2 regions of the Pseudoalteromonas distincta genome follow, and region 2 is predicted to be linked to the other one. Evidence: predicted binding sites of a transcription regulator. Region 2 holds the regulator's gene; the other holds the start of a gene.

Region 1 (3,407 bases), 710 kb from region 2:
AAAAATTACTTGAAGTAAATGGTATTGATAGCGCAACGTTTGATCAAGAGATTGCAAGCATGCCTGTTATTTCAGCTGAGCAAGCAATGCAAAACAAACAGAATAAATATTCAAAATTAGGCGCACTTACAGGTGTACCTACTTTTATTGTTAACGATAAATATAAAATAAACCTCAACACCATCAAAAATCAAAAAGAACTTGATGAGTTAGTAGCGTTTTTATTAGCACTATAAATTTCGGAGTATAATAATGATTAAATTAGTTAAAGCAGGTTTGCTTGCAATATTACTTCCTATGGCAGCAACAAGCTTTGCAGCAACGTATGAAGAAGGCGTGCATTACGACGTAGTTTCTGAGCGTGCAACTAAAAAGCCAGAGGTTAAAGAGTTCTTCTCATTTTACTGCCCTGCATGTAATAACATGGAAGCACTAATTGGTGAGTTTAAGCCTAAGCTTGATAAAAACGTTAAATTTAAAAAGAGTCATGTTGATTTTGTAGGTGTACGTGACCCCGAAAACCAACAGATGATGAGCCAAGCACTGGCGACAGCTGAAGTGCTTCCACAAAAAGATCAGATTATTTCTGCAATCTTTAATCATATCCATACAAAGCGCGCTAAATTTAATGAGCTTGCAGATGTAAAAGATATATTTGTAGCGCAGGGCGTTGATGGTGATAAGTTTGAGAAGCTGTTTAAAAGCTTCTCGGTACGTACGCTGAGCTCTAAAATGAAACGCGATCAAGACTACTTTAAAGAAAAAGGCGCACTACGTGGCGTACCTACCTTTATTGTAAATGGTAAGTACAAATTAAACCTAGGTCGTGAGTCGGGTATTACTAAACCTGAAGACATTAGCAAATTAATTAATTACTTAGCTAACAAGTAAGTTTAGCTAAAACAAAAAAAGCTCCTTAAGGAGCTTTTTTTATGGGTAACGTTTACTGAGCGTATTTATTTGCGCTGTAAGAAAACGCCCGACTCAATGTGATGCGTATAAGGGAACTGATCAAATATAGCAAAGCGCTTAACGTTATGCGTACGTGTTAAGTGATCAAGGTCACGCTCAAGGGTTTCAGGATTACACGATATATAAATTATGTTTTCGTAATTAGCCACTAAGTCACACGTTAATTCATCCATACCCGCGCGTGGTGGATCAACTAATATGGTTTGGCAGTCATAGCTTTTTAAATCAATCCCTTCTAAACGAGAGAAAGTACGTTCACCATTCATTGCTTGAGTAAACTCTTCACTCGACATACGAATAATATCTAGGTTCTCTACGTTGTTTTTAGCAATGTTGTATTGAGCAGAGTGAACAGATGATTTTGATATTTCAGTAGCTAATACTTTATTGAAAGAACCTGCTAACGCAATTGAAAAGTTACCGTTACCGCAATACAGCTCTAATAAATCATTTTTAAGTGGTTTACATAAATCTTGTGCCCACTCCAGCATATTAATATTTACTTTTGCATTAGGCTGAGTAAAGCTATTTTCTACTTGTTGATAAATAAGCTCTTGCCCATTAACTGTTAAACGTTCAGTTACAAAGTCATCACCTAGCACTTCTTTTTGTTTGCGAGCACGACCTATAAAGTCAATTTTGTATTTACTGCTTAGTTTTTCTTTAAGTGCTTTAATTTCACTTAACCATTCATCATCCAGTGGTTTGTGATAAAGCAAGCTTACTAAAATTTCACCGCTTAGCGTTGATAGGTAATCGATTTGAAATAACTTACGACGTAATATTTCACAAGGCTTAAGGTTTTCAATCATCACCTGCATTATTTCACCTACTAAAGGCGCTGCTGGGTCAAACGTATCGACACGGATTTTTTCTTTTGTTTGTTGATCAAACATAATGTGAAACAGATCGTCACCGTCGTGCCATACTCTAAATTCAGCACGTTGGCGGTAGTTAGTTGGCTCTGAGCTAAATACTTCAAGTTGCTCCACACCAAAACGTTGAAACTGCGCACTAATACGCTGCTCTTTTTCACTTAACTGCGCTTGGTACTGTGTGGTATCTATTTTAATAACTGCCATTAACGCTACTACCTTATCTAAGATCTGTTTATCGGCGCTATTGTAGGGAGCGCTGCGTATTTGTCTAGTTTTGGCTAGCATTTATGCTGTTTTATTGCACATTGTACTTTAGTTTTTGTTGTTATAGCCGATAATAAACTACGCACGCTTAGGAGACGAATCATGAAAATAGGTAATTATGGCTTTACGCCAAACAACAACATCAATAAATTCAATAATAAAGCTGATATACAGCAACCTACAATTACGTCTCCTCAAGATAGCTATCAACAACGAGGCCGAGAGTTGGCCGCAAAGGTGCTTGGCGATAAAATGGCTGAGCAGCTTGGATTACCTATCGCGGAAAAAAAAGCAGATAAACCACTATTTGATTTTGATGAAATAGTAAAAAACGTACTCGATTTTGTAAGTAGTGCTGTAAATAAAGCAAAAGCTAACGGCGCTGATGACGAAAAGCTCAAAGATATGCTAGGCGATGCGCGCAAAGGCGTCCAAATAGGGATTGATGACGCTGTTGATGAACTCAAAGGTACGGGCGTATTTAATGACGACATGGAAGAGGGTATTAATAAGTCTAAAGAGGGAATCTACAATGGACTTGATGAGTTTGAAGAGTCGTTATTTAACCCACAACCTGCCAGCGTAAATATAAGCCAGGCTCAATATGTCAGTATGACGAGTAATGCAGAGTATAAATTTACCACCGCAGAAGGTGACGAGGTAAGTATTAGCTTTGCGGATGCATTTGAATCTCAGTCGGCAAGTGGCTATCAACGAAACAGTAATAGCGAGTCGTTTGCAAGCTCATCATCGCAATCTCGACAGGTATCATTTTCGATGTCGGTTAATGGTGACTTAAATGAGCAAGAGCAAGAAGCTATTAATGCGATGATGGAAGACTTACAAGATTTAAGTAAAACCTTTTTTGGTGGTGATTTAGATGAAGCATTTGAACAAGCGCAAGAGCTGAGTTTAGACAGCGATCAGCTGGTGGCTTTTTCTATGGATTTACGCCAAACAAAAACAATAGCAACAGTTAAAAGCTATGAAGAATATAAACCAGCACCAGAAAAACAAGTAGCAGAGGGTTTAGCCCCTTTTAATGACGACCTTAAAAACGCTTTTGAAAAAGCGGGTGAGCTTGGATTACAAAATCAGCTAGCTGGCATTCTCCAATGGTTAAATCAAGATCAGGAACAAATAGATAAGTTAGTAGATTATACAAAGTCTATGTTCGAAAACCTTAATCAGTTAAATTCAGCAGCCGACAGGCTTACTGATTTAGAAGCCACGCAAAGTTAAACTACTTTCTTTTATAAAAACCTCATGGCAAACTGCCGATCTTAAAGTAAA
Region 2 (3,407 bases):
TTATTAGTATTGCGATTCAAAATCGCCTTCCAATAGGGTATCTTACTAATGGTCAACGAGTACCAGAGGATATTCGTGTTGCAAATGCTGAGAAACTAGTTAAAAAGGCTGAGCAATTATATTTAAAAAGAACAAAAGCACAACATTCAAGGCACCAAGCAGTGGCGCCAAGCACAGTAGGGATGTATGATTAACACAGTATTAGATCAAGCAAGCGGCCTGCGCAAAATGAGTCAAAACAATAACAACGGCGTAAAAGTTATCGCTGTAACCGGTGGTAAAGGTGGAGTAGGGAAAACAAATGTTTCTCTAAATACAGCTATTGCACTTGGGCAGCAAGGTAATCGAGTATTAGTGCTGGATGCTGACTTGGGTTTAGCAAACTGTGATGTGATGCTTGGTTTACGTGTAGAGCGTAACTTGTCACATGTCTTGTCTGGTGAATGTGAGCTTGATGAAATTTTAGTTGAAGGCCCTGCAGGAATTAAAATTGTACCCGCTACATCGGGTTCGCAAAGTATGGTTGAATTATCACCATCTGAGCATGCTGGGCTAATTCGTGCGTTTAGCGAATTGAATACCGAATTTGATATTTTAATTGTAGATACAGCTGCTGGTATTTCAGACATGGTACTGAGCTTCTCGCGTGCAGCGCAAGATGTAATGGTTGTTGTATGCGATGAGCCGACATCAATCACCGACGCTTACGCACTTATTAAAGTATTAAGTCGTGAGCACGGCGTTTATAAATTTAAAATTGTTGCCAATATGGTGCGCAGTATGCGTGAAGGCACTGAATTGTTTGCAAAGCTATCTAAAGTTACCGACCGCTTTTTAGATGTATCAATGGAGCTAGTAGCAACGGTTCCTTATGATGAAAATATGCGCAAAGCAACACGTCGTCAAAAAGTAATAGTAGAGCTCTTTCCAAATTCGCCAGCCGCTCTTGCGTTTAAAACGCTGGCAACAAAAGCAGTTAAATGGCCAATACCCAACCAACCATCTGGGCATTTAGAGTTTTTCATTGAGAAACTAGTAAACGGTTAATTATGACAACACTGGTGAATAGAGCTATGGGATATCAATCAACACAAAATTTAAATGTGATTGTTGAGAAGCATGCATCACTTGTTAAAAAAGTGGCATGTCATCTGATTGCTCGATTACCACCTAGCGTTCAACTTGATGATTTAATTCAATCAGGAATGATAGGTTTAATAGAAGCTTCGAAAAACTTTGATGCAACAAAAGGCGCAAGCTTTGAAACTTTTGCCGGTATTCGTATTCGCGGTGCTATGCTTGATGAAATGCGCCGTGGTGATTGGGCTCCTCGTTCAGTTCACCGTAAAAACAGGCAAGTTGCAGAAGCAATTACTGAGCTCGAAAGTAGTCTGAATCGCGAACCAACGGATATAGAAGTTGCTGAAAAACTTGAAATTTCGCTCAATGAGTACCATCATATTTTAAATGATGCGAATACGAGTAAAATATTAGGCATTGAAGACCTTGGTGTAGATGAGGATGTTATTACTCCCGTAGGCCAAGATTTAGCACAAGATAAACCTTTTAATAATGTTAAAAATGATAGGTTTAATGAGTCTTTGCTAAGTGCAATTAAGTCATTACCAGAGCGTGATGCAATGGTGCTTTCTTTGTACTATAACGATGAAATGAATTTAAAAGAAATAGGACATATACTCGATGTAAGTGAATCGCGTGTAAGTCAGATACATGGTCAGGCGATGATTAAGCTTAAAGCTAAAATCAATGACTGGATAAATTAGTAGTAAGTAAACAAAGGTTAATACCTCACTGGGGGATGTTTTGGATAAAAACATGAAAATTCTTGTAGTTGATGATTTTTCAACGATGAGACGCATTATAAAAAACCTGTTACGTGACTTAGGTTTCACTAACGTTCAAGAAGCTGATGATGGGTCTACAGCTTTGCCTATGTTGCAAAATCAAGTGTTTGATTTTGTAGTTACGGATTGGAATATGCCTGGAATGCAGGGTATTGATCTTTTAAGAGCAATACGTGCAGACGAGAAGTTAAAACATATCCCTGTATTAATGGTAACGGCAGAAGCTAAAAAAGAACAAATAATAGCTGCAGCGCAAGCTGGCGTGAATGGTTATATTGTTAAGCCATTTACGGCTGGAACATTAAAAACTAAATTAGAAAAAGTATTTGAACGCTTAGGCTAATGATGGGGGAGAGGCTTATGCCAGCACCAGCTGCGCCTCAAATAACGTTAGAACAAGCTCGTCAGCTCGTTGTTTTTTTAGAAAATGATGAGCAAGATAAAGCAAATCAGTTGATTTTAGAGGCTGCATCTAAAGAGCAGTCTGAATTATTTGCTGAAGTTGGAAAGTTGACTCGTCAACTGCACGAAGCTCTTAAAAGTTTTGAGCTTGATACTCGCTTAAGTGACATAACTACAGATGCGATTCCAGATGCTAAAAAGCGGCTTAATTATGTTATAGAAATGACAGAAAATGCGGCTAATAAAACAATGGATGCAGTGGAGGCCAGTTTACCTATAGCCCAACAGTTAGCGGACGAAATATCTCATATTAAACCGACATGGGATCGTTTAATGAGCCGCGAGATTGAGCTTGGTGAGTTTAAGCAACTTTGCCATAGCATCGATAAGTTTATGAACAACTCTCACCATAAGACTGATGAGCTTCAAAACTTAATGACAAATGTATTAATGGCTCAAGACTATCAAGACTTAACAGGTCAAGTTATTCGCCGTGTTATCGAACTTGTTAGGGAAGTAGAAGAAAGTTTACTGCATCTTTTAACTGCGTTTGCTGAACAAGACGACAGTAACAGCACCGCGAATAAAGTAGAACAACAGAAAATAAAAGAACCAGTTGCCACACAAACTTTAGCAGGTCCTGAAGGCCCTATTATTGATAAAGAATCGCGTAATGATGTTGTATCTGATCAAGATGAAGTTGATGATCTTTTATCAAGTTTGGGCTTCTAAGAGGAGAGTAACTGCATGTTTGAAGTCGATGAAGATATTTTACAAGACTTTCTTGTAGAGGCTGGAGAAATCCTAGAGCTTTTATCTGAACAGTTAGTTGAGCTGGAAAATAATCCAGAAGATACCGAGTTACTAAACGCTATATTTAGAGGTTTTCATACTGTAAAAGGTGGTGCAGGCTTTTTAGCTATGACAGAACTTGTAGATGCTTGTCACGGTGCTGAAAACGTATTTGATTTACTACGTCAAGGCGTGCGAACAGTCAACTCAGAATTAATGGATGTTATTTTACAAGCACTAGACACCATTAATGAGATGTTTGCGACTATCCAAAACAGAGATAAGCCTGAACCTGCAGATCCTGAATTACTTCATACTCTTCATATCTTAGGTCTACCTCCAACAGAA

Evidence for each region. Region 2 encodes FliA, which starts transcription of late flagellar genes. Its sites were predicted from a motif close to CTAAAGNTNNNNNNNNNNNNGCCGATA; they were not measured.
Region 1: a site for FliA is predicted at 2,161-2,187, ahead of FFU37_RS00195 (DUF5610 domain-containing protein). Genes of this name have one in related genera too.

What each region holds. Positions count from the first base shown of each region.
Region 1 covers NZ_CP040558.1:43,147-46,553, forward strand. Annotated here, with positions in the region: gene FFU37_RS00180 (thiol:disulfide interchange protein DsbA/DsbL) at 1-236, shown strand, start outside; gene FFU37_RS00185 (thiol:disulfide interchange protein DsbA/DsbL) at 253-891, shown strand; gene trmA (tRNA (uridine(54)-C5)-methyltransferase TrmA) at 957-2,054, opposite strand; gene FFU37_RS00195 (DUF5610 domain-containing protein) at 2,217-3,356, shown strand.
Region 2 covers NZ_CP040558.1:756,284-759,690, forward strand. Annotated here, with positions in the region: gene flhF (flagellar biosynthesis GTPase FlhF) at 1-194, shown strand, start outside; gene FFU37_RS03280 (MinD/ParA family ATP-binding protein) at 187-1,047, shown strand; gene FFU37_RS03285 (RNA polymerase sigma factor FliA) at 1,074-1,784, shown strand; gene cheY (chemotaxis response regulator CheY) at 1,825-2,208, shown strand; gene FFU37_RS03295 (protein phosphatase CheZ) at 2,226-2,999, shown strand; gene FFU37_RS03300 (chemotaxis protein CheA) at 3,015-3,407, shown strand, end outside.